DNA from 3 places in the Kitasatospora sp. NBC_01302 genome. Region 3 is predicted to be linked to each of the others. Evidence: riboswitches for the same ligand, from Rfam matches in the RefSeq annotation. Region 3 holds a riboswitch; each other region holds the start of a gene.
The links. Region 3 has a riboswitch for cyclic di-AMP ahead of OG294_RS32690 (transglycosylase family protein). Riboswitches for the same ligand answer to the same signal wherever they lie in the genome.
Positions count from the first base shown of each region.

Region 1 (9,572 bases), 6.1 Mb from region 3:
CAGGTGGGCCAGGCGGGCGAGGCGGTAGCGGGTCAGGACCCGGTGCACGGTGGCCGGGTTGAGTCGCAGGAGGTAGGCGATGCGGGCCGGGCCCCAGCGCCGCAGGACGCGGACCTTGATGATCCGCCGCTCGGTGCGGGTCGGGGTCCGGCGGGGGCTGTGGTGGGGCCGGCTGGAGAGGTCGACCATCCCGGCCTCGCCGAGCGCACGGTAGCGGTCGGCCCAGCGCTTGGCCGTGGTCGGCGAGACCTGGAAGCGTTCGGCGGCCCGGCGCAGGGGCCAGCCGTCCTCGACCACGCAGCGGGCCAGGCGCAGGCGTCCGGTCTCGGTCAGGGGTGCGTTACGGTGTGGCATGAGGGCCTTTCTGGGTGCCGGGTAGATGTCGCAATCCACACCGAGCCAGAAGGCCCTCACTCATTTCAAGATCACCACGCCGTGAGCTCTGTCACCAACCTCCGTGGTCAGTACACCTAGCACCAGCCGGGACGGCCTACCACCAGTCGGTGCAGGTGATGACCTGGTCGAGGGTCAGGCCGCAGGCGCGGAAGCGGTAGTTGGGGTCGGCGCTGGTGGCCTGGGACGGGGAGGTCTTGGAGGAGTTGTCGCCGCGGTCGACGTTGAACGGGCCGCACTGCAGCCAGGTGTGCCCACCGTCGCGGGTCCAGTCCATCCAGACGCTCTCACCGGAGCGGGTCGTGCCCTCGATCTTGGCGAAACCACGACCGCCGGCGGACTGCAGGCTGATGGTGTCGCCATCGTGGGAGGCGGAGCGCTGGACGGTGCCGGTGGCGTTGTCGGAGACGTCGACGAAGCCGTTGGCCCCACCGGCGCAGTCACCGGCCGAGGCGGCGGCCGGACCGGCCGGCGCGGCGATCAGGAGGGCGGCGCCCAGGGCGATGGCGGCCCCGGCGGCGGCCGTGCGCAGCCAGGAGGTGCCGGTGGTGCTGACCGGGCAGGAGGTGTTGGTCATGGGAGTGCTCCTCAGCAGGTGGGGACGGAGTCGAGCCAGGCCGGACCCTGGAGGTAGATGTTGCTGATCCAGGCCTGGTAATCGGGGAGGAAGGACCAGGCGTCGTTGGTCAGGCCTTCGGCCGTGACGCTCTGGGCGTGCTTCTGGCAGGTGACCCGCACGGTGGTGGAGTCCGCGAAGGCGTAGACGCGCGGGCTGTCGGTGGACGCCTGGGCGTGGGTCCAGACGCCGGTGCCCCAGGTCTGGGCGGTGGGTCCGGTCACCGGGCCCGGGTCGATCCGCACGGCGCCGAAGTAGTCGCCGCCCAGCCGCACCGGGCTGACCATGATGTGCGTGCCCGACTGGCGGGCCTCGACCATCTGGCCGGCGCCGAGGTAGACGGCGACGTGGTGGAGGTTGTCGGAGCTGCCGTAGGCGAGCAGGTCGCCGGGGAGCAGCGGGGCGGTGCCCTGGTCGGCGGTGAAGCGCTGGGCCGCGTGCAGGGTGTAGAACTGCTGGCCGGCGTCGCCGTTCAGCTCGTCCTGGCCGGTGGCCTGGGCGTAGGCGTACCGGACCAGGCCGGAACAGTCGAAACCCAGGCGCTGGCCGTCGTCGTTGCTGGCCGGGTCGACCCCGTCGGGATGGCCGTAGGTCGCTCCGGGCGTGGGGCCGTGACCGCCGCCCCAGCTGTACCAGACACCGAGTTGGCTGCAGGCGGCGCGCACCGCGCTCTCGGCCGTGGCGGAGGCACCCGGGGCGAGCACCGCGCAGTCGGTGGCGGGCCCGGCTCTGTCCTGCGATGCCCGGGCCCAGGCATCGAATGCCGGACCGGTCAGCAACAGGAGGCTGGCGAGGGCGGCGGCGGAGGTGGTCTTCAGCTTGCTCGGGCGGGACATGGTGGGCTCCAGGGCAGGGGAGAGTGGCTGACCAGGCAGCAGGAGGACGGGCCGTCAGAGCGGGGCCGTCTCAGCGGGTGACCGCCGATGCATCGAGAGTGATCGCCGACGGCAGGGCGTGTCCAGACGATCGCCGTCGCCCAATCGTCAGGAAACGGGAAACACTTTGGGAAACCCCCGCTGACCTGCTGTGTCGTGGAACTCGGTGGAGGTCGGTGGAGGTCAGCAGCCGGGCTTGTACGGCTGATCGGGCAGCAGTCGGGCCCAGTGCTCGGGGCTGACGACGCCGACCACCCGACAGATCCCGGCCGTGCGGTCCTGGGTGCTGGAGTCCCACAGCCGGATCGTGCCGTCGCTGCCGCTGCTGGCCAGCGTGCGGCCGTCGGGGCTGAAGGCGACCGACCAGACGGCGTCGGTGTGTCCGGTCAGGGTGGCGGTGAGCGTGTGGTCCCGGGTGTCCCAGGTGCGGACGGTGCCGTCGTTGCCGGCGCTGGCCAGGGTGCGCCCGTCGGGGGCGAACGCGATGCCGCGCACCGAGCCGGTGTGTCCGGTCAGGGTGGCGGTGAGGCTGTGGTCCTGGCTGTCCCAGGTGCGTACGGTGCCGTCGTTGCCGGCGCTGGCCAGGGTGCGCCCGTCAGGGGCGAACGCGACCGCGCGCACCGAACCCCGGTGGCCGCTGAGCGTGGCGAGCGGTCGCCTGGTCCGGGCCTCCCAGAGCCGCACCGTCAGGTCGTCGCTGCCGGAGGCGATCAGGCGGCCGTCCGGGCTGAACGCCACCGCGTTGACGAAGTCGGTGTGCCCGCTCAGCACGCCGATCGGCTGCCGGGAGCCGACGTCCCAGAGCCGTACCGTGCGGTCCTCGCCGGCCGAGGCCAGCAGACGCCCGTCGGGGCTGAACGCCACGGCGAAGACCGATCCCTGATGACCGGTGAGCACCGCGAGCTGGGCATGGGTCGCCAGGTCCCAGAGCCGGACGGTCTGGTCGGCCCCGGCCGAGGCCAGGGTGCGCCCGTCGGGGCTGAAGGCGACGCCGAAGACGGAGCCGGTGTGCCCCGCGAGCGCCCCGGTGACGGCATGCCGGGCGACATCCCACAGCCGCACGGTGTGTGCGGCGTCCGCCGCGGCCAGGGTGCGCCCGTCGGGGCTGAACGCGCTCTGCCAGATCTCGGTGAACGGATGCACGGTCAGGGCTTCCGCGCCGACCTCCCAGAGCGCCGCGGTCTGGTCGAAGCCGGCGGTGGCGATCAGCTTGCCGTCCGCGCTGACGGCCACGCCCTGGACGTAGTCGGTGTGTCCGCAGAGCGTGGCGATGACCCGGTGGGCGGTCAGGTCCCAGAGCCGCACGGTGCCGTCGCCGCTCGCGCTCACCAGGGTCGTGCCGCCGTCGGTGAAGGCCACGCCGTTCACGTCGTCGCTGTGGCCGGTGAGGGTGGTGAGCAGGGTGTGGCTGGCAGTGTCCCAGAGCCGCACCGTGCGGTCGGCGCTGCCCGAGGCGATGGTGCGTCCGTCGGGGCTGAACGCCACACCGAGCACCTCGTCGCCGTGGCCGGTGAGGGTGCCCACCTGCGCGTGCGTGGTGGTGTCCCAGAGCCGCACCGTGCGGTCCTCGCCGGCCGAGGCCAGCAGTCGGCCGTCCGGGCTGAACGCCACGCCGACCACCTCGTCGGTGTGACCGCTCATGGCGGCGATCAGGGTGTGACTGGTGGTGTCCCACAGCCGCACCGTGCGATCGGCCCCGGCGGAGGCCAGGGTCTGCCCGTCGGGGCTGAACGCCACGGCCCGCACCGCGCCGCCGTTGCCGAAGAGCGTGACCGGGAGCCGGCGGCCCGGCATGTCCCACAGCCGCACCGTGCCGTCCGAGCTGCCGGAGGCGATGGTCTGGCCGTCCGGGGCGAAGGCGACGGCGCGCACCGGACCGCCGTGCCCGGTCAGCGTGGTGTCGAGCCGGCGGTCGGCAGCGCTCCAGATCTTCACCGTCCCGTCCGAGCTGGCCGTTGCCAGGCGGCTGGAGTCGGGGCTGAAGGCCACCGCGTTGACCGGCCCGGCATGGCCGAAGAGCCGGCCGGCGAAGGCCTGGGACTGGGTGCTCAGCAGCGCGCCACGGGCCTCGGTGGTCGGCGCGGTCCGGAACGCCTCGTCGGCCAGTAGCATCGACTCCTCGGGGCGGCCGGCCGCGAGGGCGGCCGATTCGGCGGCGAGTGCCTTGGAGAGTGCGGTCCGGCGCTCCATGAGTGCCTCGGCCCGCTGCCGGTAGGCGACGCTGCCGGCGGTGATGGCGAGCAGCAGCAGCCCCACGAGGGTGACCAGCAGTTGCCGCCGTCGGCGCAGCTGCCGCCGCTGCGTCCGTTGCCGCTCCGCCTCCTCGGCCTGGCCGGCTCGCAGGAAGGCGGCCTCGGCGGGTGTCAGCTCCGCTCGGCGCCGCGGATCGCGCAGGTGCTCGGAGGCGACCGCGAGCCGGGTGCCGCGGTAGAGCGCCGTCGGATCGCGCCCTTCGCGCTCCCAGTCGGCGGCGGCCTCGGCGAGCTGCTGGCGCACCAGCAGACCGGCCCGGTCGGCGTGGATCCACCCGCGCAGCCGCGGCCAGGCCCGGATCAGCGCCTCATGGGTGATCAGCACGGTCTGGCTGTCGACGGTGACCAGCCGGGCCTGGACGAAGGCGTCGAGCACCGCCGTGGCCCGGTGGCCGGGGCCGCCCTGCGGGGTGCGCGGCGCGGGCACGGGCGTGGCGGCGGTGCGGGGCAGCAGCCGGCGCGGCGCCCATCGGTGCAGCTGTGGGCGCGATCGTGCGAGCGGCCCGGTGGGTCGGGACCCAGGCAGGCCGGCCAGACCGAGCAGAGCAGGCAGACCAGGCAGAGCAGCCAGATCCGCCGGATCGGCGAGAGCGGCCGGATCGCCCTGCTCGACCGCCGGGTCGGGTGCGGAGAGCCAGGCCAGCAACTGCTGGTGGGCCAGCGGGTGGCGGGTCGGCTCGCTCTCCTCGCTCAGGTGGATCAGGCGGAGCAGCAGGTGCCGAGCCGTCCGCCGGCCCTCGGCGGACAGGCCGGCGAAGAGGTTCTCGGCGGTGGCCGCGATCGCACCGTGCACCCCGCCGGTGCGCAGGTAGCCCGCGACGGTCAGGGCACGCCCCTCGCGCTGTTGCCAGGTGGCGAGCAGCGCGTGCGAGAGCAGCGGGAGCACGCCCGCCGCACCCGGCTGGAGGGGGAGGACGGCGGCCTCGGCGCGCGGGTGGGGCGGGTCGGCGGGCAGCGGCAGCTCCACCGGCCCGAGGTCGCGCAGCAGGATTTCGGCCAGCCCCGGCTCCAGCAGCAGGCCGGCCTCCGTCGCCGGGCGGGTGATCGCTTCGTGGAGTTCCGCGCTGGTCATCGGACCGAGCGCGAGCAGGCCGCGGGTGAAGACGGGGACCAGCTGCGGATGGTCGAGGCAGCGTCCGCAGAAGTCGGCGCGCACGCCCAGCACGACGAGGGTGGCCTCGGCCGCCGGCCGGTCGTCCGGGACGGTGGCGAGCTCGCAGAGGGCCTGGATGAAGGCGTGCCGCTCGGCGGGATCGGGGCAGAGGGTGAAGACCTCCTCGAACTGGTCCACGATCAGGGCCGGCCCGAGGGCCGGGGCAGCCGACTGCGCCGGGCGGGGCACGCCGGAGGGCGAGGGTGAAGGTGGAGTGGAGGGTGAGAGTTCCGGCTCGGCCATTGGTGTCGGCGGGGCTTCGGCGCTGGGCGGCGGAAGCGCGACGAGCCGGGGTGCGGCCTCGGCATCGGAGACTGACAAGGTGTCAAGAAGCTGACGCAGGACGGAGAGCGGTCGCGCACCCGGCGTGCAGACCAGGACACGGCGGGCCCCCGGGTGGGCGGACGGCAGGTCGCCGCGCTGGAGGGCGGGCAGCAGGCCGGCCCGCAGCAGGGAGGACTTGCCCGCGCCCGAGGGGGCGACCAGTGCGAGCGGTCCCCGTCCCGCGCGCTCGGCCAGCCGGTCGAGCAACGCGGCGAGGGCGTGGTCGCGCCCGGCGAACCAGTGGGCGTCCTGCGGGCCGAAGGCGGCCAGCCCGGGGTAGGGGCAGGGCAGGTCGAGTGCCGGTGGCACGGCGAGCGCGTGGCCGGCAGCGGTCGGCAGGGCACTGTCGGTGGCTGGCCCGCTTGACCCGGGCCCGGCCGGGCCGGCCCCCGTCGGCCCGGGCTCGGCGGCTTCGGTCAGCCGCAGCAGCGAACCGTCGGCGCGCAGCAGCTCGTCGCAGCGGCGCGCCAGGTCATGGCCCGCCGGCTTGCTGCCGTTCTCGATCTTGCTGAGGTAGCCCTTGCTGTAGTGCAGCAGGCGGGAGAGGGCACTGAGCGACAGTCCGCGCTCGGTGCGCAGCCGGCGCAGCTCGGCACCGAAGCACTCGTCCCGGGAGCGGGCGGCAGTCGGAGGATGGGCAGTCGGCCGGCCGTGAGCGGGCGCGGCGCCGGGCGCTTGGTCGGCAGTGGCCCGGGGAGCCCCGTCCGCCGGTGGAATCAGGTCCATGCGCACCCCGCGACGCCAGCCAGGCCGCGCTTGGCGACTTCTCGGATCTGTCGTCGACAGGTTACCGGCTGTGACCAGCCCGTCTGGCATGCTGTGATCTCGATCGGCGCGGGTCCAGTGGCGGCGCCAGTGGCACATATGTTGTAATACGCAACCACCATGGGAGAGGAAGAGGTCACGCGTGTCGGGTCGAGACGAGTCGATCGAGATCATCCAGCGCGAGCTGACCGCCTTCGCCCGGCGGGCCCGGCACAAGGCCTCGCAGCTGCACCCGGGGCTCTCCCTGGTGACGTACAGCATCCTCGACCTGATGAACGAGCGCGGTGGCTGCCGGGCGGCCGACCTGGCCGCGTACTTCATGCTCGACAAGTCGACCGTGAGCCGGCAGGTCGGCGCTCTGGAGAAGCTGGGGCTGCTCAGCCGCGAGGTGGATCCGGAGGATCACCGCGGGCAGATCCTGCGCCCCAGCGAGCAGGGGATGGCGCTGCTGCGGCACGCGTACGAGATGCGCCGGGAGTCGTTCACCGAGCGGTTCACGGAGTGGACCGACGAGGACGTCGCGCGGCTGGCGGGCTATCTGGTGCGGTACGGCGCGGCGGACTGACGCCGGATCGCACGGCGGGCCGGCGCCCGGCAGCTGACGAGCGGGGCGCAGCCCGTCGCTGCGACAGCGCGCCAACAGCCCGGCACACCAACAGCCCGGCACACAAAAGGCCCGGCACACCAACAGCCCGGCACACAAAAGGCCCGGCACACCAACAGCCCGGCACACAAAAGGCCCGGCACACCAACAGCCCGGCACACAAAAGGCCCGGCACACCAACAGCCCGGCACGCCGAAGGCCCAGCGAGCCAAGAGCCAGGCGCGCCAAAGCCGTCGGCCGGCCACAGGTGGGAAACCCGTGGCCGGCCGACGGCTGCGGACGATCCGCCGAGCGCTACCGCCCGATGGGGGCGGGCCGGCGGCCGTTGATCACCGGGGTGATCAGTACGCCTGGTGGGCCTGCCAGAAGACCCAGGCCTGGTTCGGGCTGCCGTAGGTCTGGTTCATGTACTGCAGCGCCCACTTGATCTGGGTGGCGGGGTTGGTCGCCCAGTCCGAGCCGGCCGAGGCCATCTTGTTGCCGGGCAGGGCCTGCGGCAGGCCGTAGGCACCGGAGCTCGGGTTGGTGGCGGTGACGTTCCAGCCGCTCTCGTGGGTGATGATCTGGTCGAACGACGCCAGCTGGTCGGCCGGGACGATCGAGGCGGCGAGCGCCTGCAGCGAGGCGACGCTGGCGTTGGCGCTCAGCGCCGGGGTGGCCGGAGCGGCCGCGGCAGCCGGAGCGGCGGGGGCAGCCGGAGCCGGGGCGGCGGCCGGAGCCTGGGCCGGGGCGGGGGTCTGCGCCGGGGCCTGGGCCTGGGCGTCGCCGAGCGCGAGGTGCTGGCCGGGGTAGATCACGTCCGGACCGTTGACGAGCACCGACTTGTTCAGGTCGTAGAGCTTCTGCCAGCCGCCCTGCACGTTGTGGCTGGTGGCGATCTTGGACAGCCAGTCGCCGTCCTGCACGGTGTAGCCGGCGGGCGCCTGGGCGACCGGGGCGGCGGCCTGGGAGGCGGCGGCCGGAGCGGCGGCGGCCGCCTGGTGCTGTGCGGCGTGGCCGTGCGAACCGGAGTGGATCGGCGTGGCGCTGGCGCCACCGGCGGTGATCATGGGCAGACCGGCGCCGGCGCCGACGATGACGGCGGTGGCGATCGCGCGCTTGATGGCGGCGCGGCTGGGCAGGCTGGGGCGACCGTTGACGGACAGCATGAAAAGCGTTTCCTCTCCCACGCCTGCGAGGTGAGCTGTCGGATTCGGGCTGGAGTTGCCCGGCCGCGCAATGCGCGGCTTCACCCCAAGCCCCGCCCGGAGCCGTGCTCCAGGTGGGGCGACTTACCTTGGGTCCCCCGCCCCTGCCGTGGTGCTTCAGTGCACAGTGCCCGTTCCATCCGGCGGCAGGATTCGGCGTTCCGGGGAGCGGGGTTCGTGTGGAGACGAACGGCATGCACCGTAGACAGGTCGAAGGTCCCATCTCAAGCCAGGAGGCGCTGTCGCAGGGCAATGTGAGGTGTCTCATGCCGAAGCTGGAGGGGCGATAACGATTCGCATCGTTATCGCCCCGTGATATGAATTTCCGTCAGCCAGCGCCACGTCAGCCAGCGCCACGTCAGCCAGTCAGCCAGTCAGCCCGCCAGCGCCGCGTCAGCCGACGCCGAGCCCGCCAGCGCCGCGTCAGCCCGCGTGCCACCCCTGCGGGTCGACGTCGCCGGGCACCACCGCGGCCGGCTGGTAGGCGCCGCGGGTCAGCACGAAGCCCGCCACGTCGAGGTGGCTGACCGAGCCGTCCTCGGCGCGCACCACGCGCAGCGGCTCGCCCGCGTAGTAGCCGTCGAGCCCGACCCAGCTGCCGTCCGGCTCGGGCAGGAAGCGGGAGGTGCGGGCGGGGCCGCTCAGCGCGGTGAGCTCCAGGGCCCGGTCCGCCCGCAGGTGCAGGGCCAGCGCGGTGGGTCCCCAGTACCAGGGGCCGGTCAGCGCGAGCAGGTCGGGATCGGCGTCGGTGAACGGGCGCCAGGCGGTGGGCAGCAGCGGTTCGCGCTCGGCGACGATCCGGATCAGGTCGGGGGCCACGGTCCCGAGCCCGGAGCCGGCGGTGACATTGGTGAGGGTGATCGCCGCCACGTCGTCCTCGGGGCTGAACCACAGGCCGGCCAGGAAGCCGGGCATCGAGCCGCCGTGGCCGACCAGCAGCCGCCCGTCCTGCCGGGACAGCTGCAGGCCCAGTCCGAAGCAGGAGGTCCAGTCGTCACGGTCCGGGCCGGCGGCGGGGCGGCGCATCTCGGCCAGCGTGGCGGGGGCCAGGACCTTCTCCGCGCCGCCCGGGAGCGTGCCGGCCAGGAAGGAGGCCCAGCGGGCGAGGTCGGCGGCGGTGGACCAGAGCTGCCCGGCCGGCGCCATCAGGCCGGTGTCGGTGAGCGGCTCGGGGAGCATCACGTCCGCCCACGGGTGCACGGCGAACCCGCCCGCGTGCGGGGCCTGCGGCAGCAGCGTGGTGCGGGTCAGGCCGAGCGGATCGAGCACCTCCTGGCGCAGCACCTCGCCCCACGGCAGCCGGCGCACCTTGGCCACCAGCGCGCCGAGCAGCGCGTAGCCGGGGTTGGAGTAGTGGTGGCGCTCGCCGGCCGGGTGGCGGAACGGCTGCTCCTCCAGCAGGT
Region 1 is NZ_CP108404.1:1,359,971-1,369,542, reverse strand. It holds gene OG294_RS06140 (IS481 family transposase) at 1-354, opposite strand, end outside; gene OG294_RS06135 (hypothetical protein) at 491-970, opposite strand; gene OG294_RS06130 (C40 family peptidase) at 982-1,845, opposite strand; gene OG294_RS06125 (nSTAND1 domain-containing NTPase) at 2,068-6,339, opposite strand; gene OG294_RS06120 (MarR family winged helix-turn-helix transcriptional regulator) at 6,521-6,943, shown strand; gene OG294_RS06115 (LysM peptidoglycan-binding domain-containing protein) at 7,324-8,130, opposite strand; cyclic di-AMP (ydaO/yuaA leader) riboswitch at 8,136-8,261, opposite strand; gene OG294_RS06110 (serine hydrolase domain-containing protein) at 8,593-9,572, opposite strand, start outside.
Region 1: linked by a shared signal. The riboswitch ahead of OG294_RS06115 (LysM peptidoglycan-binding domain-containing protein) and the one ahead of OG294_RS32690 (transglycosylase family protein) in region 3 are both predicted to bind cyclic di-AMP.

Region 2 (9,572 bases), 2.4 Mb from region 3:
GGATCCGCAGGTCCGCGACGCCCAGGCGTACGAGCTGCTCGACTACTGCATCCCGCTCATGGAGCCGGAGCTGCGCGACTGGCTCGGCCAGCAGATGGCCGCCCGGTTCACCGACCCGCAGATCCAGGCCCGCACCTTCGCACCGCTGATCCTGGCCGTCCTGGTCCACCACGGCGCCTACCGGCCCGCGTGGCACGCCGCCTTCGCCCGCTGGTACCCGGCCGAGACCGATCTGCGCGGCCACCACCCCGAGCTGGGCTGGCTGCACGCGGTCGCCCACGGCGCCGACCTGCTGGGTGCACTCGGCCGCTGCCCGCAGGTCGACCCGGCCCCGCTGCTGGAGCTGGCCCGGGAGCGGCTGCTGGCCCCGACCGGTCACCTCTTCGACGCGATGGAGGACGACCGGCTCGGCCGTGCCGTCGCCCTGGTGCTGACCCGCACCGAGCTCACCGAGCAGCAGTCGGTGGACTGGCTGGCGCCGATCGCCGCCGATTTCCGGGCCGGCGAGCCGGGGCCGGTCCCCGCGCACGCCTCGAACACCATGCGCACGCTGCGGGTGCTCTACCTGCTGGCCGACCGCGGGGTGCGGGCGCCCCGGCAGGAGGACGGGCCGGCGCTGGCCCTCGCCCATGCCGGGGCGGTCCGCGAGGCCGTCGCGGCCACCCTCGCGGTCTGCTCGCCCTACGCGGGCTGAGCGGTCGCTCAGACCAGCCGCTGCAGGTAGCCGTTGGTGACCAGCCAGCCGACGTTGACGCTCGCCGGTGCGCCGGGGATCAGCGTGCCGTCCAGCTGGTACTGCCAGCCGAGGCCGGGCTGGCCGAACCACGGGGCGATCGGACCGCCGTGCACCGAGAAGGACTTGACCACCCGGTAGTCGTGGTAGTTGCAGCCCGCCGCCGGGTTGCCGTCCAGGCTCGACGGCGGGATCGCCCGGCTCGCGTAGGAGGAGCCCTCGGGTGCCAGGAAGCTGCCGTACTCGCTGCCGTAGCGGTCGATGTCCTGGCCGGGCAGCAGCGGCTGGGTCAGTTCGAGCGGCTGCCCGTTGACCACCAGGTAGCCGTTGTCCGGCGGGTAGCGCCAGCTGCCGGCGGCGCTGTCGTAGTACTGGGCGAGGAAGGCCGACTCGCTCGCACCGCCGGTGCGCTGGTAGCCGAAGAGCTGCCACCCGACCGCCCCGGTGCCGGGCAACTGGGCGGGGCCGAGCCGGGCGTCGCCGTTCGCGAAGGCGGCCGAGCACTGGTCGCTCGGGGTGGCGTCCGCGTGGGCGGCCGGGGCGGCGGTGCAGAGCGCGGCCCCGGCGGCCAGTGCGACGAGCAGGCGGCCGGGCTTGGGTATGGAGATCGTCATTCGCGCAAGGTAGCGCGCAGGCCGTGGAGTTCGGCCTCTTTCAAGCCATGGGCCAGCAGGTAGTCCTCGACGCTGCCGTGCCGCTCGCGGATCCGCTCCAGCGCACCGGTGAGCAACTCGGCCGGCACCGGCTTGGTGTAGCGGGTCACGCCCTGCGGGTCCACGTACGGAACCGGCCCGTCCAGCACGCCCAGGCCCTCGTTGGAGAGCAGGTAGTCGGCGAGGATCTCCTCCTGCGGCACGTCCAGCAGGTCGAGCAGCAGGGCGATCAGCAGACCGGTGCGGTCCCGGCCGATCGCGCAGTGCACCAGGGCGGGCAGCGCCTGCGGCTCCAGCAGCCGGCGCAGCGCGGCGACGAACACCGGGCCCGCGGAGTCCATGATCAGCGCGTACGTCTCCTCGGGCGGCAGGCCGTGGTGGTAGGAGCCGTCCTGCGGCAGGACCGGGAAGTTGGCCAGATCGACGTTCAGATCATGCGTTCGATCCGGCTGGCCGACCAGCTCGTCCGCGTCGCGCAGGTCCAGCACGGTGCGCAGGCCGAGCTTGGCCAGTGCGCGGGCACCCTCGTCGGTCAGGTCGACGAGCCAGGCGGACCGGTAGACCAGCCCGGGACGGACCGCGCCGAGTCCGCCGACGTCGCGCAGGTTGCGCAGACCGGGTATCGCCAGGAGCCGGGATGCGCTCAGGTGTTCATCCATGGCACCGCACGGTAGCGGTGATGCCGGGTCAGCGCGAGAACGTAGCGGCGCCGCCCGTCCCCCGGGGCCCGCACGGTGCGCAGCTCGCTGTGCACGCCCCGGCGGCCGAGCTCCTCGCGCAGCAGCGGCAGCCGCGGGCTGCGCCGGCTCAGCGCGTCGTGCAGCGGGTGGACCAGCACCTCGGCCTGCGGGGCGGTGACCCGCACCAGCTCCAGCAGCGCGGCCAACTGGTCGGCCGCGGAGAAGCGTTCGGGGTAGGCGAAGAGCAGGTAGGAGCTGAGTGTCAGGGCGAAGGTGCCGTCGGCGAAGGGCAGCCGCGGCAGCGCGGCGGCCAGGTAGTCGCCGGGGTGGGCGGCCCGGTCGGCGGCGAAGAGCCGGCGGGCCCGGTCCCAGCTGCGCAGGTACTTCTCGTACGGCAGGTGGCGCGGGCCGAGGTAGCGGGCGGGTGCGGCGGGCATCGCGCGGGCCATCGTCCACCGGGCGGCCTCGGCGCCGGCCAGCAGCTCGGTGCCCGGCACGGCGTAGGCGGGGTCGACGGCCAGCACCCGGCAGCCGAGCACGCGGGCCTCGGCGACCACGCCGGCCGCACCGCCCGGGCAGTCCAGCACCGGGCCGGGCAGCGCGCGCAGGGCCGCCCGGGTCAGGCCGAAGAAGCCGCAGTACTCGTCCAGCGGCCGGGAGGTGACCAGCATGGACTCACCTGAACACGCCGCCGCCCACCGCGCACCCGGGGGTGTGCGGTGGGCGGAACGGGCCGCCGGTCGGCCGGTCAGCCGCGCAGCAGCAGCCAGGCGGCGCCGCGCGAGACGTTGGTCAGCAGGTGGGTCAGCCGGGCGGTGAGGAAGATCAGCAGGATGCCGACCAGCGAGACGCCGGCCACCTGCCAGAGGTGCGAGAGGTAGTAGTCGTGCTGCACACCGTGCACCGAGTAGGTGAACAGCCGCAGGCCGGGCCAGCTGGTGTAGGCCGGGAAGACCCAGTTGTAGGCCGGCAGCAGCGCCATCGCGAGCCCGACGGCCCACAGGGTGACGGACAGCACGAAGCAGAAGACGTGCCAGGGGAACATCACCACGTGGTGGAGGACGGCCTTCCAGCCCGCCGGGTCGCGCAGCTGGCGGGTGACCACGCTCCACGCCCCGCCCCCGGCCGGGCGCACCGCGCGCGGCGCCCGCAGCCGCAGGCCCAGCTGCCCGGCCACCCGGGCGCGCTCCAGGGCGCCCAGCGCGCGGGCACCGGCCAGCAGCAGCGCGAGCAGCGGCAGGCCGAGGAAGGTCATCGCGGTGCCCGCACCGACGGCGAACATCGGCACGGTCCAGGCGAAGCCGATGATCGCGGTGAAGAGCGAGGTGAGGATGTAGCCGAGCTCGCGGTAGGTCTCCCGGGCGAACGGACCGCGCCAGAAGTACGGCACCTCGAAGGCGTCGTCGTGCCGCCGCTCGGCGGCGTCGTCCGGGCCGGCTGCGGCGTCGAAGGAGGCGAACGGGGCGGCGGTCGTCGTCATGCCGACCACTCTGCCGGGCGGGGCACCCCTGCCGGTAGGCGGCTGCCCGGCGAACCCGGGGTGGGGTTAACCCCACCCTCGTGCCGCCACCGCCCGGCCCGACGGGTGCGAAGATCGGGACATGGACCTGGACGACCTGCGGCTCGCACCCCGACCGCACACCGCTGAGCTGCTGCGATGGGCCGAGGAGCAGGGGCTAGCGCCGGCGCCCGAGGCGGCGGTGACGGCGGTGCTGACGCTGCTCGAACTGGGCGACGCCCAGCTGCACGACGGCTTCCCCGAGCTGACCTCCCCGCTGCTCCAGGAGCTGCTCTACGAGCGGCTGCACCTGTACGTCCAGCCGGTGCCCGAGCAGCCGCCGCACGCCTACGGCGACGCGGTGCGGCTGCTGATCGACCACCAGCGGGCGGCGAAGCGGCTCAACGCCAAGCGGCAGCAGCGGCTGCACGAGGAGGCCGAGTGGCAGGGCGAGCTGCTGGCCGGACTGCTGCGCCAGCCGCACCTGCTGACCTGGCCCCGGCTCTACACCCTGCTGCTGCGCGAGGCCGGCGTCGACACCGCCGACCCGGCGGCGGTCCGGGCCTGGCTGGAGGGTTTCCGGGCGCTGGCCGAGCCCGAGCGGATCGCCGCCTTCGCCGCGCTCGCGGAGCTGGAGCAGCCCGAGGGCGAGGAGGGCTGGACCGAGGGCGTGCTGCTGTCGATCGGGATGGCCACCGACGGGGCGCGGCTGCTGGTGGAGAACCGCCTGATGCAGCGCAGCTACCGCAACCTGGCCGGGCTCACGGCGCTGGGCCTGCCGATGCCGGCCGAACTCGCGGGCGACTTCCCGGCCTTCGAGGCGGCCGTGCAGGCCGAGGCGCTGCGGCTGCTCGGCGAGTGGACCGTGCCCGGGCTGCCGGAGCTGCTGCTGACGGAGTACCAGGACCTCGCGCCGGAGCCGGGCGCGGCCGAGGTGGACGGCTACATCGTGCGGCGCGGGCTGGTGGACCTGCCGGACATCGGGCTCTGGGCGGGCGAGGCGGCGCCGGAGCAGTAGCACCCCGGCCGCCGCGGTGTCGCGGGGCCGGGTGCCGCTGCCGGTGCGGTCGCGGGCGGTGCCGCGGCCGGGCGGTGGCGCGGTCAGACGGTGGCGCCGTGGGCGGCCAGCCAGGCGGCCGGGTCGACCGGGGCGCCACCGCCCGGGCGGACCTCCAGGTGCAGGCGCGGGCCGATCGGGGCCGCGCCCGGCAGCAGGCTCGGCGAGGCGCCGGTCGCGCCGACCGTGCCGAGCACCGTGCCGGGGGCGACCTCGCCCGCGGTCACCGCGATCGAGGCCAGGTGGCAGTACCAGAGCTCGGTGCCGTCCGGCAGGGTCTGGACGACCCGGTAGCCGTAGGCGCCGGACCAGCCGGCCGAGCTGACGGTGCCGCCGGCGACCGCGCCGACCGGGGTGCCGGCGGCGGCGGCGAAGTCCAGGCCGGTCCGCAGCTGGGCCCAGGGCGAACCGGACGGGGCCACGGTGTACTTGGCCAGCGGCAGGCGGGCGGTGACCGGGGCGGCCGCGGCCTCGGCCTGCGCGGCGGCGGCCTGCGCGGCAGCGGCCTGCGCGGCAGCGGCTTCCGCGGCGGACCGGGCGGCGGCGGCCTGCGCGGCGGCGTGCTCCTGCTCGGCCTGGGCGGCAGCCTGGGCGCGGGCGGTGGCCTCGGCCTGCGCCGCGGCCTCGGCCTGGGCGGCGCGCTTGGCGGCGGCCTCGTTGGCGGCCTCCAGCCGGGCGGCCTCCTCGGCGGCGGTGCGCTGGTCGGCCTGCTGCTGGATCCGGGCGGCGAGCGCGAGGCCGGGGTCGGCGGCGCCGTCGGACTGAGCCGCGGCCTGCTGGTCGGGAGCGGTGAGCGTGGTGGCGGGCGCCGGCACCGGGGTGGTGGCGGCAGCCGCGGCGGTGGCCGACAGGCCGGTGGCGCCGAGTGCGGCGGCCATCGCGGTGACGACCGTGGGGGCACTGCCCAGCCGGAGGCCGGCGGAGTTGGCACCGGCGCGCGCCTGGCGGGGCACCTTGGGCCGGGCGGTGTCCGCCGTCGCGTCGGGGTGGTCGAGCAGGCCGGTGGTGCCCGATTCCGTGTGGCTCTCCGGGGAGTGCGACAACGCCACGGGGGCGCGCTCCTTTCCTTCCCTCGCGCCTACCGGGTTAGCTGACGGGTTCGGAGCAGGAAGGTCTCCTACGGTCCGACCTGGACCGCAACGGCCCAGGACGATCCGATTCACCCCAAGGAACGGTGGTTCCCCGGCTCCCGGCCCAACCCGAAGGCCAGGTCCGTGGATTAGGCGACGGCGCACGGTGCCGTTTCGGGTACGGCGTTGCCGACCGCGCTGCGTTATCAAACGTTAATCCCAGGAGCGCGCGATTCCAAGCCGCTCCGGTCGAACGGGCACATTCCCCGGGCGTCATGCTCCCGTCATGCCGAGAACCGCCCGGGCCCGATCTGAGTAGTCGTACTCAGGTGCGCAGCACGGCAGTTGGCCATCCTTCAGGTATGACTTCCACGGTTCAACCACGGACCACGTCCGCTTATTACGTGCAGGCGATCCTCTCCTTCGCCCTCTCCGCCGGCGGCCTCGCGGTGGGTATCGCCTACCTGCCCATCAGCTCCTGGATGCGGGCTTTCCTCGCGCTCGGCCTGCTCTACGCACTGACCTCCGCGTTCACCCTCGCCAAGGTGGTCCGGGACCGCCAGGAGGCCGGCGAGATCGTCACCCGGGTCGACCAGGCCCGGCTGGAGAAGCTGCTCGCCGAGCACGATCCGTTCCGGGCCGAGGGGCTGTAGGGCCTGCCCGGCGCAGCTGTGCGGAAGGGGTTGACGGCTATGGCTATTAGCCATAGCTTTGTGGGTGTCGGCAAGCCGCCGGCACCCACCGTTCGCCAGGCCAGGAGGCCGCCATGAACGCCACCACCGCCCCGCAGACCCAGTTCCTCCAGCTCCCCGGCGGCACCATCGCCTTCGACGACACGCTCGGCGCCGACAGCCGCGGCACCTCCGGCGAGGACAGCACCCCGGTGGTGCTGCTGCCCGGCATGCTGGAGCCGCGCGCCAGCTTCCGCCACCTGCGCCCGCTGCTGCTCGCCGCGGGGCAGCGCGTGATCACCATGGACCTGCGCGGCCTCGGCGAGTCCTCGTCCGCCTGGGACGACTACTCCCCCGCCGCGATCGCCGGGGACGTCGTCGCGCTGCTGGACCACCTGGGCATCGAGCGGGCCGTCCTGGTCGGCCACTCCTACACCGGCGCCACCGTGCTCAAGGCCGCCACCACCGCCCCCGAGAAGGTGGCCGGGATCGTCCTGCTGAACGCCTTCGTCGAGCAGCCCGAGGCCGGGGCGCTGAAGCGGGCGCTGGTCCACGTGATGGGCAGCGCGGTGATCGCCTTCCCGAAGTTCTGGGGCTTCTACCTCGACAAGGTCGCCTTCCCCACCACCAAGCCCGCCGACCACGGCGAGTACATCGCCCGCCAGGTGCGGGCGGCGCGCACCCCCGGCCGCAAGCGGACCACCCGCGGCTACGTCCGGGGCAACTCCGCGCCGGTCGGCTGGACCGAGGGCGTGCGCTGCCCGGCCCTGGTCGTGATGGGCGCCAAGGACCCCGACTTCACCGATCCGGAGCTGGTGGCGGACCGCCAGGCGGCGGCGCTCAAGGCCCGTAAGGTGATGATCGACGGCGCCGGGCACTACTCGATGACGGACCACCCCGAGGCCACCGCCGCCGCCCTGCTCCCCTTCTTCACCGAGGTTGCCTGATGCCCCGCGCCGGACTGACCCCCGACCTCGTCGTCGACCACGCGCTCGGCCTGATCGACGACCAGGGCCCCGAGGCCCTGACCCTGGCGGGCGTCGCACTGCGGGCCAAGGTCGCCGCCCCCTCGCTCTACAAGCACGTGCCCGGCGGCCTGGGCGGGCTGCGCCGGCTGGTCGCGATCAGGGTCACCGCCGACCTGGCGGCCCGGCTCCGGCAGGCGACCGAGGGGCTGCGCGGGGATGCGGCGGTCGACGCGCTGCTGCGGGCGTACCACGGCTACGCGATCGAGTACCCGCACCGCTACGCCGCCCTGCCGCAGAGCCCCTCCGGCACCGACCCGGAGCTGATCGACGCGGCCACCGCGCTGGTCGGCGCGATCTTCCGGGTGCTGGAGGACTACGGAATCGCGGAGTCCGAGGCGGTGCACGCGACCCGCACCGTGCGCGCCCTCGCGCACGGCTTCGCCTCGCTGACCATCGCCGGCGCCTTCCAGCTGCGCGAGGACCTGGGGGTGACCCAGCAGCGGCTGATCGGGCTGCTGACCAGCGGGCTGCGGTCCTGGCCGGACGGGGCCTGAGGCAACGGCTGGTCAAACTCTGGTCAACCCTGTCGCTGAACCTCTGGTCAGACTATGGACTGATCGGATAGCACTAGGGAAAAGGGACTAAAGTCCCAGCCGGTACGCATTCGGACAGGGATCGAGACCGATTCGTCGCCGAACGAAGGTCAGACTGAGCCCCGCCCGGGTAGCAGCAAGCCGAGGCGTACCACCCGCGAGTCCGCTCGCGGCTCACCCGCGAAGGACGAGGGCCCATGACGCAGCCGACCACCGCCCACCGCGCGGCCCTCGGGAGCTCCCCCGCCGCGTTCCCCGCCCAGCGCACCGCCGCCGTGCCCCCGCGTCCCTCCGGTCGCCCGGCGAGCGTCCGCTCGGCCGGCCTGACCCGCCTGGCCGCGATGCGCCGGGGCCTGGCGATCGTGTGCGGCGTGCGCTCGATGAGCAGCGTGCCGGCCCGGCCGCAGCCCGGCTACGGGGAGTCGGACGGGCAGTAGCGGCCCCCGGTCGTCCATACGGGCAGCGGCCCGGCCCGCCCGGCCGCCCAGCCGCCCGGCCGCCCGGCGCTCAGGCGAGCGCCTCGGGCTCGGGATCCTGGCGTTCCTCGGTGAGGTGCCAGTACAGATCGCGCACGCCCGGCTCCAGCGACATCCGGGTGATCAACTGCTCCATCGCGCGGGCCGGATCCCCGGCGACCGCGACCGTGGCGCGCAGCTTGGTGGTGTGCTCGTCCTCGCGCCGGGCGCGCAGCCCGGTGGGGGTCAGCCCGGCCGTGGTCATGGCCTGCAGCAGCAGCGCGCGCAGCTGCGTCTCCGACTTGCGGTCGCAGAGCAGGTGGATGCTGGCCCGTACGCCCTCGACGTCCGGGTCGTCCTGCGGCACCCGGTCGAGCAGCCGGCCCGCCGGGCGCAGGGTCAGGTGGACCGCCAGCACCCCGAGGGTGCCCAGCAGCGCGAAGAGCAGGTTCCCGGAGGCCGCCAGCACCCCGACCGCCGCCGAACACCAGAGCGTGGCCGCGGTGTTCAGGCCGCGCACGCTGGCGCCGTCGCGCAGGATCACCCCGCCGCCGAGGAAGCCGATGCCGGAGACCACGTAGGAGGCGACCCGGGTGGTGGAGCCGGGGTCCAGCACCGAGGCGCTGTACAGCACGAAGAGGGTGGCCCCCGCGGCGACCAGCGCGTTGGTGCGCAGGCCCGCCATCCGGGCCCGCCACTGACGCTCCACCCCGATCAGCGCGCCGCAGCCGACGCCGACGGCGAGCCGGGTGACGAAGTCCAGGGTGCTCAGGGTGGCGGCCACGGCCGCACTCTACGACGCGCGGCGGTACGGGTGGGGGACCCCGCACCGCCGCCCGGGCGAACAGCCGGTGGCCGGCCGTCGCCGGTGGTCAGCCCTTGGGGGCCGGGCTCATCCGGGTGCTGACCGCGATCCGGTTCCACGCGTTGATGGTGGCGATGACCGAGATCAGCTGGGCCAGCTCGGCCTCGTCGAACTGCGCGGCGGCCTCCTGGTAGACCGCGTCCGGCACGTGGCCCTCGGTCAGCAGGGTGACCGCCTCGGTCAGCGCCAGCGCGGCCCGCTCGCGGGCGGTGTAGTACGGGGTCTCCCGCCACGCGGCCAGCGCGTAGATGCGGTGCTCCTCCTCGCCGGCCTTGCGGGCGTCGGTGGTGTGCATGTCGATGCAGAACGCGCAGCCGTTGATCAACGAG
Region 2 is NZ_CP108404.1:5,070,623-5,080,194, reverse strand. It holds gene OG294_RS22080 (DUF2785 domain-containing protein) at 1-694, shown strand, start outside; gene OG294_RS22075 (TNT domain-containing protein) at 703-1,347, opposite strand; gene OG294_RS22070 (tyrosine-protein phosphatase) at 1,344-2,045, opposite strand; gene OG294_RS22065 (hypothetical protein) at 2,030-2,737, opposite strand; gene OG294_RS22060 (sensor domain-containing protein) at 2,815-3,546, opposite strand; gene OG294_RS22055 (hypothetical protein) at 3,668-4,582, shown strand; gene OG294_RS22050 (M23 family metallopeptidase) at 4,666-5,670, opposite strand; cyclic di-AMP (ydaO/yuaA leader) riboswitch at 5,682-5,857, opposite strand; gene OG294_RS22045 (YiaA/YiaB family inner membrane protein) at 6,054-6,344, shown strand; gene OG294_RS22040 (alpha/beta fold hydrolase) at 6,458-7,309, shown strand; gene OG294_RS22035 (TetR-like C-terminal domain-containing protein) at 7,309-7,884, shown strand; gene OG294_RS22030 (hypothetical protein) at 8,121-8,360, shown strand; gene OG294_RS22025 (MgtC/SapB family protein) at 8,431-9,162, opposite strand; gene OG294_RS22020 (carboxymuconolactone decarboxylase family protein) at 9,251-9,572, opposite strand, start outside.
Region 2: linked by a shared signal. The riboswitch ahead of OG294_RS22050 (M23 family metallopeptidase) and the one ahead of OG294_RS32690 (transglycosylase family protein) in region 3 are both predicted to bind cyclic di-AMP.

Region 3 (9,572 bases):
GCTCGGCCTACCTCTACCAGGGCGAGGAACTCGGCCTGCCGGACGTCACCGACCTGCCCGACGAGGTCCGCCAGGACCCCTCGTTCTTCCGCGCCAGCGGTCAGGACGGCTTCCGCGACGGCTGCCGGGTGCCGATCCCGTGGTCCGGCGAGGCCGCGCCCTACGGCTTCGGCCCCGTCGAGGGCGGCCCCAGCTGGCTGCCGCAGCCCGCCGAGTGGGCCGGACTCAGCGTCGAGGCGCAGACCGGCGACCCGACCTCCACCCTGGAGCTCTACCGCGGCGCGCTCGCCATCCGCCGCAGCGACCCGGCGCTCGGCGCGGGCGCCGGGCTGACCTGGCTGCCGGCCCCCGAGGGCGTGCTCGCCTTCCGCCGCGACTCCTTCGTCTGCCTGGTCAACACCACCGCCGAGGCGGTGCCGTTCGCCACCGAGGGCCGACTGCTGCTCAGCTCCACCGACCGGATCGAGCCGGGACTGCTCGCGCCCGACAGCACCAGCTGGTGGGCGGTCTGACATGGTTGCAATAGGCTCTGGGCTCGTGACTACGGCGCGACTCTCGGACATCGCGGCGCAGGCGGGGGTCAGCGAGGCCACCGTCAGCCGCGTCCTCAACGGCAAGGCGGGCGTCTCCGCCGCGACCCGGCAGACCGTGCTGGCCGCCCTCGACGTGCTCGGCTACGAACGGCCGACCCGGCTGCGCCAGCGCAGCGCGGGCCTGATCGGGCTGATCACCCCGGAGCTGAGCAACCCGATCTTCCCCGCGCTGGCCCAGGTCATCGAGCAGCAGCTCAGCCGGCACGGCTACACCCCGGTGCTCTGCACCCAGACGCCGGGCGGATCGACCGAGGACGAACTGGTCGAGATGCTGGTCGAGCGGGGGGTCGCCGGCATCGTCTTCGTCTCCGGCCTGCACGCCGATTCGACCGCCGACCACGACCGGTACGCCAAGCTGACCGGACGTCAGGTCCCGTTCGTGCTGATCAACGGCTTCAGCGAGAAGATCGCCGCGCCGTTCATCTCGCCCGACGACCGGGCGGCGATGTGGATGGCGGTCCAGCACCTGGCCGAGCTCGGGCACGAGCGGATCGGCCTGGCGGTCGGTCAGCGCCGCTACGTGCCGGTGCTGCGCAAGATCGAGGGGTTCACCGCGGCCATGCGCTCGGTGCTCGGCGCCGGCGACCAGGAGATCGAGGAGCTGGTGCACCACACGCTGTTCAGCGTGGAGGGCGGCCACGCGGCGGCCGGCGTGCTGCTCGACCGCGGCTGCACCGCGATCATCTGCGGCAGCGATCTGATGGCGCTGGGCGCGATCCGCGCGGTGCGCCAGCGCGGGCTGAGCGTGCCCGGCGACGTCTCGGTGGTCGGCTTCGACGACTCGCCGCTGATCGCCTTCACCGAGCCCCCGCTCACCACGATCCGTCAGCCGGTGGAGGCGATGGCCACCGCAGCCGTCGACGCGCTGCTGGAGGAGGTCGGCGGCGAGTCGGCCCAGCGGGTGGAGTACATGTTCCAGCCGGAGCTGGTGATGCGCGGCTCCACCGGGGCCAGGCCGCACCGCGGGGAGTAGCCGCCACGGCGAGCGGCAGCCGCGGGGAGTCGTCGGCCCCGTCCCGACGGGCGCCGAAGATCCACCGGTGCCGGCATCGAGGCATGGGAGCCACCGCACCGCGACCCGACGACACGGCGCCGTCGGTCCACCCGGACCGGCGGCGCCGACTGCTGCTCGGCGGCTGCTCGCTGGCCGCGCTGATCGGCCTCTCCTTCCTGTGGGCCGCCACGATCCCGCGCTGGTGGGCCCAGCAGGTGGGCGACAGCGTGCACGGCCGGCTCTCCAGCGGACTGCTCTTCGGCCTGCTCACCGGCGTCACCTGCACCCTGCTGCCGCTCCTGGTGGCCTGGTTCGGGCTGCGCCGGAGCCGGTCCTGGAAGGTCTCGGTGGCCTGGGTGGCCTGGGTGGCGGTCGCCCTGGTCCTCGCGCTGCCGAAGCTGTGGACGCTGGGCGTGGTGGTCGGCGACGGCAGCGGCGCGCACGCGGGACAGCGGACGATGGACGTGAACGCGCCCTGGTTCCGCGGGGCCAGCCTGATCGGCGCGCTGATCGGCGCGGCGATCTTCGTCGCGCTGCTCCGGTTCACCCGGCGCCGGCAGCCGAAGGCGCAGTGACGCCGGTTCACCGCACGGCCGAGGGCCGCCTCCCGGAGAGTGGAGAGGCGGCCCTCGGTGCTGTCCAGCGGCTGCTCAGCGCTGTGTCACCAGGTTCAGACCCGGCCGGCGAAGTCCGGGGCGTAGTTGGCGATGGTCTCGTACTTCACGCCCGCGCTCGGGTTGGCGGCCTCGACGAACTGGCCGTTGCCGACGTAGATGGCGACGTGGTAGACGCCCGAGTTCTGGCCGTTGTTCGACCAGAACAGCAGGTCGCCCGGCTGCAGGCTGTTCATCGACACCGGGGTGCTGGCGGCGGCCTGGTCGGCGGCCACCCGCGGGATGGAGATGCCCGCCGAGGCCATCGCGGCCTGGGTCAGGCCGGAGCAGTCCCAGCCACCGTTGCCGGTGCCGCCGTAGATGTAGGCCTGACCGACCTTCGACTCCGCGAAGGCGACGGCGGTGGCCATCGCGCCGGAGGCGGGCGCCGGGGTGGCGGCGGTGGTGGAGGCGGTGGTCTGGGCGTTGACGGCCGGCGCCGGGGTGCTGGCGGCCGGGGCGCTGTCGCTGCTCGGGGCGGCGCTGGCCGAGCCGCCCAGGCTCAGCTGCTGGCCCGGGTAGAGCGTGTCAGGACCGGCGGTCAGGACCGACTTGTTGAGCTCGTACAGCTTCTGCCAGCCGCCGGCCACGTGGTGGCTCTGCGCGATGGTGGAGAGCCAGTCGCCGCGCGCCACGGTGTAGGTCTGGCCGCCGGAGTTCTTGGTGCCGTTCCACTGGTGGTTCCAGTGGCCCTGGCTGCCGCTCTGCGAGGACTGCGAGGACTGCGGGGCGCTCTGGGCCGGGGCGCTCGGCTGGGCCGGGGCGCTGGTGGCGGGGGCGCCGGGGTTCACGGCGGCGGGGGCGCCGCCCTGGGTCAGGCCCGCCTGGACGGAGCAGACCGGCCAGGCGCCGGGGCCCTGGTCGGCGAGGACCTTCTCGGCGACGGCGATCTGCTGGTCCTTGGTGGCCTGGTCGGCCTGCGGGGCGTACTGGGTGCCGCCGTAGGCGGCCCAGGTGGAGGCGCTGAACTGCAGGCCGCCGTAGTAGCCGTTGCCGGTGTTGATGCTCCAGTCGCCGCTGCTCTCGCACTGGGCGACCTTGTCCCAGGTGGAGACGGGCGCCGCGGAGGCGGTGGTGGCCGTGATGCACGGCAGGGCGAGGCCGAGACCGAGCAGGCCGGTGGCGGCGATCGCTCGGCGAGCGGTGCGGGACGGACGGGTCGTGCCAGTGGTGGGCAGCATGAAGACGCGTTCCTCTCCTACGCCTACGAGGTGAGCTGTCGGATTCGGACTGGAGTTGCCCGGCCGCGCTGCTGCGCGGCTTCACCCCTAGCTCCGGTCACTCGGTCCGAAGACCGGGTGCCGGGGCGGCTTACCTGGTTCCCCCGCTCCTGCCGTGGTGCGTTTTCGCGCTGCCAGCGCATCCGGTGGCAGGACTCGGCGTCCGGCTGTGCTGGGTCCGTGTGACCACGAACGGGGAGCACGTTAGACAGAGATAAGTTGAATCCGCAAACAGCTGTGATGGCCGTCACAGGCCCACCATGGAACCTTCAAGATCGCCCCGGCGGCGGACCTGAGAGGGCGTCGGGGGAGGGGTCCGGCCGGGGCGTGCAATGTGCCTGCGGGAAACGGGATGTGCCGTGGGCTCAGGGTTGGTGATGCTGATGGGCTGTCCGTTTTCGGCCTTGGTGATCAAGGGGGTGGCCGATCGGACCGGAGCGCCCTGACCGGCTGTCGGCGGGGCGAACGGCCCGGTCCGGCGCACTGGTCGACATCGACCGAATGTCCGATTTACCCCTTCTGTCATCGCGTCAGCTCGCGACGCCGACCAATCGGTCGGCGGGGTGGTCCTGTCCACCACTTCCCGACTGGACACTGAATCGTCACCAATTCACCACATGTGCGCCATCGGCCCGTCAACGGACCTCCGGGGCGCCCTGACCGACCGGCCGACGAACCGTGCTCCGGACATGCCGATGGCCCCGCTCCTGGGCGGGAGCGGGGCCATCAGCGGGCCGGCAGGGCCGTTGGTCAGGGGGTCACTCGCCGGCGACGGGCTCCTCGGTGAGCAGCTCCTCGGTCGGCAGCGGCTCGGCCACCGGCTCGGGCAGCGCGGCCAGGTAGGCCGAGGCGATCAGCTGACCGAGGGTCGGGTAGGCGCCGAGTGCGGCCGCGCTCGGACAGCCGGTCTCCTCGCACGCCGCGAGCAGCAGGTCCTCGGGGGCCTCGGGGCCGATCACCAGCGGGGCCAGCGCCGGGCGCTGGGAGCCGGTGGCCCGCAGGTGCTCGACGGCACCGGCCACCGCGCCGGGCACGTCCAGGGCCGCGGCCACCACGGGCACCGCCAGGCGGGCGGCGAGCAGCACGCCGGTGATCCCGGCCGCCGCCGCGGCGTCCTCGCCGCCGACCGTGGTGAGCACCACGCCGTCGGCGGCGGTGGCGATCGCGAACAGCCGCGCGCGGTCGGCGCGGGCCAGGCCGGCCTCGGAGAGGCGCACGTGGACGGCCTCGGCGAGCAGCGGGTGGGGGCCGAGCACGTCGGTCACCTGGGCGCCGGTCCGCGCGGCCAGGGCGTGCAGCTCCGTCAGGTAGCCGTGCGGGCCGGGCAGCAGCGGCACCAGCACCGGGGCCGGCATTCCGGCCGCCAGTGCGCCGGCGACCAGGCTCTCGACCGTGTCGACCTGCTGGACCGCCGGGGCCGGGCTCGCCTCGGCCGCCTGCTCGGCGGCCTCGGCCTCGGTGCCGGCCGCCGCGCCGGTGTCGGCGGCGCCGGAGTCGACGTCAGCATCGGCCGCGGCGGAGGCGGTGGCGCCGGCCTCGGGCGCCGGGGACGGCGCGGTGGGCAGCCAGCCGGCCGCCGCCAGGATTCCGGGCTGCTCGCCGCGGAGGATCGAGAGCAGTTCGTCCACCACCGCGACCGCCTGCGGCGTCGCCTCGGCCGGGACGGCGAGCACGAGGGCCGGGGCGCCGACCGGCAGCTCAGGCCGTTCGGGTCGACGATGGCGCCCCCGCGCGCGGGAGCCTGGCGTGCGGACGGGTAGTGGCGCGCCCGGGATGGCTGCAGTGCTCATGGCGGAGATCGTAGGACATGCGCCGGACCATCCGGCATTCGGCTGCCGTTACCGCACGTCTGTCGCATATCCACCGGAATATCAGCAGCCGCCGCCTGGCCGGTGCGCCCGGTCGGCGGGCGGGCATTTCCGGGTAATCACTGACAAATCGCCAGCCCACTTCGATCAATGTGACGGAGTGTGAGGAATCGGCTGCGAAGTTGATCAATCGAACCCCCGTGTCAATGGTCGAACCGGTCAGCCTCTCCGGCCGTCCTTCAGACGCGGGGTCACGGTCAGTCTGCTGATTTGCTGTCATATGTCCGGATCGGGACATCCGATGGGCCCGCCAGGAGGCGGTTTGGTCACCTCCCGTACAGGCGGCTGCACGCGCAAAATCACATGCCGATGCACGTGCATTAGCGTTATCATTACGAGTAGTAAGGCATCCGCCCTGCCCGTACGAGCCGGAGGCGGCCGGCGGCCGGATCGGTTGGGCGCCGAGCAGTACGAGCACTCCAGGCTCTTGGGAGATTTCTATGCACCACACGTACAACGGCATGGCTGCTGCGGACCTCGATGGCGTGGTCTGGCAGAAGAGTCAGCACAGCAACTCCAAGGGGAACTGCGTGGAGTTCGCCGCCCTTCCGGACGGCGCGGTCGCGATGCGCAACTCACGCTTCCCGGACGGCCCGGCGCTCATCTACACCCGCGACGAGATAGCGGCGATGCTGCTGGGTGCCAAGGACGGGGAGTTCGACCACCTGGTGGCCTGAGTGGCCGATCGGGCCGGGTGGGGCAGGCTGGTTCGCGCCGTCGTGGGAGCAGGGGCCGCGACGGCGTTCGGCGTTGCGCTGCTGGGGAGTTGGCGCACGGCTGAAGGCGTGCGGCCGCAGTGGTGCCGAGGGGGAGCCGGTGTGGTGATCCGTTCCGGCGGGGCGTCGTGGACAGGCGGGACCCCGGGGCGGTGTTCGACCCCGGGGCGGCCGGTCGGCGCGTCCTGCGGGGTCCTAGGCGGAGCGGCGGTGGCGTCCGGCCGTCGTGGCCGGGGCTGATATGGAGTCAGCGATCGCGCTGGCGAGGTCGACTGACGGTCCGTCGGCCTGGAAGACCGCCCAGACCACCTTGCCGGAGCCGGAGGCCAGCGGGTGCCAGCCCCAGGAGTGGCTGAAGGAGTCCACCAGGTGCAGCCCGCGCCCCGACTCGGCGACGAAGTCCGCCTCCCGGGTGACCGGTCCGGCGATGCTCGGATCACTGACGGCACACACCAGTTGGGAACCCCGGTGGACCAGGCTGATCCGGATCGGCAGCCGTCCCTCGGCCGGCTGTCCCTCGGTGCAGCGTCCGGCGCCCGGCTGGGCCGGGATCGCGGAGAGGCCACCGGGACAGCCCTTGGCGCCCGGCAGGCTCGCCGCGGTGGGCTCGCCGATCGCGTGCCGGAGTGCGTTGGTCACCAACTCCGAGGCCACCAGGGCCACATCGTCGAAGAGATCGCCGAGTCCCCAGCGCTGCAGAGTGGTTCTGGTGAAGTCGCGGGCAGTCTTCACCGCGTCATAGCGGGGAGCGAGGGTACACGTCACGACGTCAGGATCGACGGCCAGGGCCGCACCGGTGCCCATGAAGAGCTCCTCCCATAAGGGGGCAGACACGGCTGGACCCGGCGGGGTCATGCCGGTCACCTCCGACTCGCTCGGCCGCTTCGTCCTCGCCCCGACCCGGCGTGCACGGTCGACAACGAAGCCCGCGGGGAATGTCCAGGGGCGTGCAACTGCACGTGCACCATCGTGCTCTGCGCTCACGGCAGATGCAAGAGTCGATTCACGTGCAGTCGCACTATTGGCATATGCAGACACCGGATGCACGTGCAGCGGAACGTGCCAATGGACGTGCTGATGGACGTGCCGATGCAAAATTGATAGATCCTTCTGCCACTACAGGCACTGTGAGCGGCCAAGTGATGGCAGACTGTGCGCTGTTTTCCCGACGCGGAGGTTCCCACGGCATGACCACAGTGCAGCCAGGCGGCGGATCCATGGTGCGCCGGATCCTCCTGGGCTCCCAGCTGCGCCGACTGCGCGAGAGCCGCAACATCACGCGCGAGGACGCGGGCTACGCCATCCGCGCCTCCGAGTCCAAGATCAGTCGCATGGAGCTGGGTCGGGTCAGCTTCAAGGAGCGCGACGTCGCGGATCTGCTGAGCCTCTACGGGGTGACCGACGGGGAGGAGCGCGAGTCGCTGCTCGGCCTGGTCCGGGAGGCCAACAAGTCCGGCTGGTGGCACAGTTTCAGCGACGTGCTGCCGGGCTGGTTCCAGACCTACGTGGGCCTGGAGGAGGCCGCCTCGCTCATCCGCACCTACGAGGTGCAGTTCATCCCCGGCCTGCTGCAGTCCGAGGAGTACGCCAGGGCGGTCTTCGGGCAGAGCCGGCCAGTGCTGAGCGACGAGGAGATCGAGCGCCTGGTCGGCCTGCGGCTGCGCCGCCAGAAGCTCCTGACGGAGGGTCAGGGGCCGCGCCTGTGGGCCGTGATCGACGAGGCGGCGCTGCGCCGTCCGGTCGGCGGCCCCAAGGTGATGCGCGGTCAGCTGCAGTACCTGATCGACGTCGCCGAGCAGCCCAACGTGGTGATCCAGGTGATGCCGTTCCGGTTCGGCGCGCACGCCGGCGAGAGCGGCGCCTTCAGCATCCTGCGCTTTCCTGAACAGGACCTGGCCGACGTGGTCTACCTGGAGCAACTGACCAGCGCGCTCTACCTGGACAAGCGCGACGACGTCGACGCCTACGTGCAGGTGATGGAGCGGCTGTGCGTGGACAGTCTCACCCCCGAGAAGACGGTCGAGCTGCTCGCCTCGATCCTCGCCGAGAACTAGTGCCGCGTCAGGCAACCTTCGCCCCGTCGCGACGCCCGGCACGCACTCTCGCCGCACCGGCCGAAAGCCCAAGTACGTCCAGTACGAGGACTTCCGGCCGGCACGCCGACAGCACGCACCGGACGCCGCTCCTTGACGGGCAAAGGCTGCCTGACGCGGCACCAGGGTCCGTCTGACAAGCCCCGGGGCCTGTTCGGCCGCTCCTGCCGGGCGCTACTCCGAGGCCTCGTGCGGCTGCCAGTGCGGCTGCGCGGGTGCCTGCGGCTGCGGCGGGCAGCCCAGCTCCCAGGCCAGCGAGTAGCGGGCGAACAGGGCGGCCCGGATCGGCGGCAGCGGGGTCTGCGCCCCGGGCAGCAGGACGCCGATGCAGCCGCCCATCAACGCGCTGCGCAGGACGGCGTGTTCGGCGATCGGATCGCCCGCCCCCCAGTCCGCCAGCACCTCGCGCAGGATGGTGCCCAGCTGCTGCTGCTCGGGGTCCTGCACGAAGCCGCCGATGTCCGGGTCGAGGATCAGCGCCAGGTGCGAGCGCATCACCCGCGGGTGGTTCAGGGCGAGGTGGAGCACCGCGTCGATCGCCGTGGCCAGCCGGTGCTGCGGTGAGGCGCCGGACGGCAGTGCCTCCAGCGCGGCGGCCAGCTCCAGGTGCATCAGGCGGTGGGTGGCCGACTGCATCAGGAGTCGTTTGCCGTCGAAGTAGTACGACACCAGGCCGCGGGCGAGCCCGGCCCGCTCGGCGATGTCGGCCAGCGTGGTGGCGGCGTATCCGTGCTGGTCGACCAGTTCCACGGTGGCTCGCATCAGCCGTCGCCGGGAGCGCAGCCGCATCTCCTCGTTGACCGATTCCCCGCGAGGTGCCATCGTGTCAGCTCCGTACTTTGGTTGGCTCTCGGTCAATATACGTGGCCAGGAGCGGCCCAGGCATACGTCCGAGGCGAAGGCGGACGTCGGCCGGGGTACGGAAACCCAGGTGCGGGTCTCACCAGAACGGGGGACTGGTGAGACCGGCACCACCGCGCGGCGAGGGCTCGGCGCGCGGTGGCTGGTCAGCAGGCTGCCGACCGGTGGAGACCGGTCGGCAGCCGCCGCATGTCCAGGTCTTGGTGATCAGACCTTCTCGGTCAGCGTCCGGCCAGCGCCCGCCTCGGCGTTGACCCGACCGTAATCGTAGTCCGGCACGGCGGGCGGGGTGACGGTGCGTCGGCGGTCCAGCACCGCGCCGCTCGCGGTGACCACCAGGCTGATCAGTGCGACCCCGGTGACCAGCAGCAATCCCGGTCGGTAGCCGTCCAGTTGGGCCTGCGGGCTGGTCCCGCCGTGGCTGCCCGCGGTGATCACCGCGGTGGTGACGGCCAGCACCAGCGCGTTGCCGATCTGCATGGCGGTGTTGACCAGGCCGGAGGCCAGCCCCTGCTCCTCGTCGGCCACGCCGTTGGTGGCGGCGATGTTGGCGGAGGGGTAGAAGAGCGCGAAG
Region 3 is NZ_CP108404.1:7,453,428-7,462,999, forward strand. It holds gene OG294_RS32675 (glycoside hydrolase family 13 protein) at 1-512, shown strand, start outside; gene OG294_RS32680 (LacI family DNA-binding transcriptional regulator) at 514-1,566, shown strand; gene OG294_RS32685 (hypothetical protein) at 1,650-2,162, shown strand; gene OG294_RS32690 (transglycosylase family protein) at 2,258-3,421, opposite strand; cyclic di-AMP (ydaO/yuaA leader) riboswitch at 3,429-3,593, opposite strand; gene OG294_RS32695 (hypothetical protein) at 4,219-5,250, opposite strand; gene OG294_RS32700 (DUF397 domain-containing protein) at 5,769-6,005, shown strand; gene OG294_RS32705 (ATP-binding protein) at 6,240-6,848, opposite strand; gene OG294_RS32710 (helix-turn-helix domain-containing protein) at 7,232-8,098, shown strand; gene OG294_RS32715 (TetR/AcrR family transcriptional regulator) at 8,312-8,959, opposite strand; gene OG294_RS32720 (MFS transporter) at 9,206-9,572, opposite strand, start outside.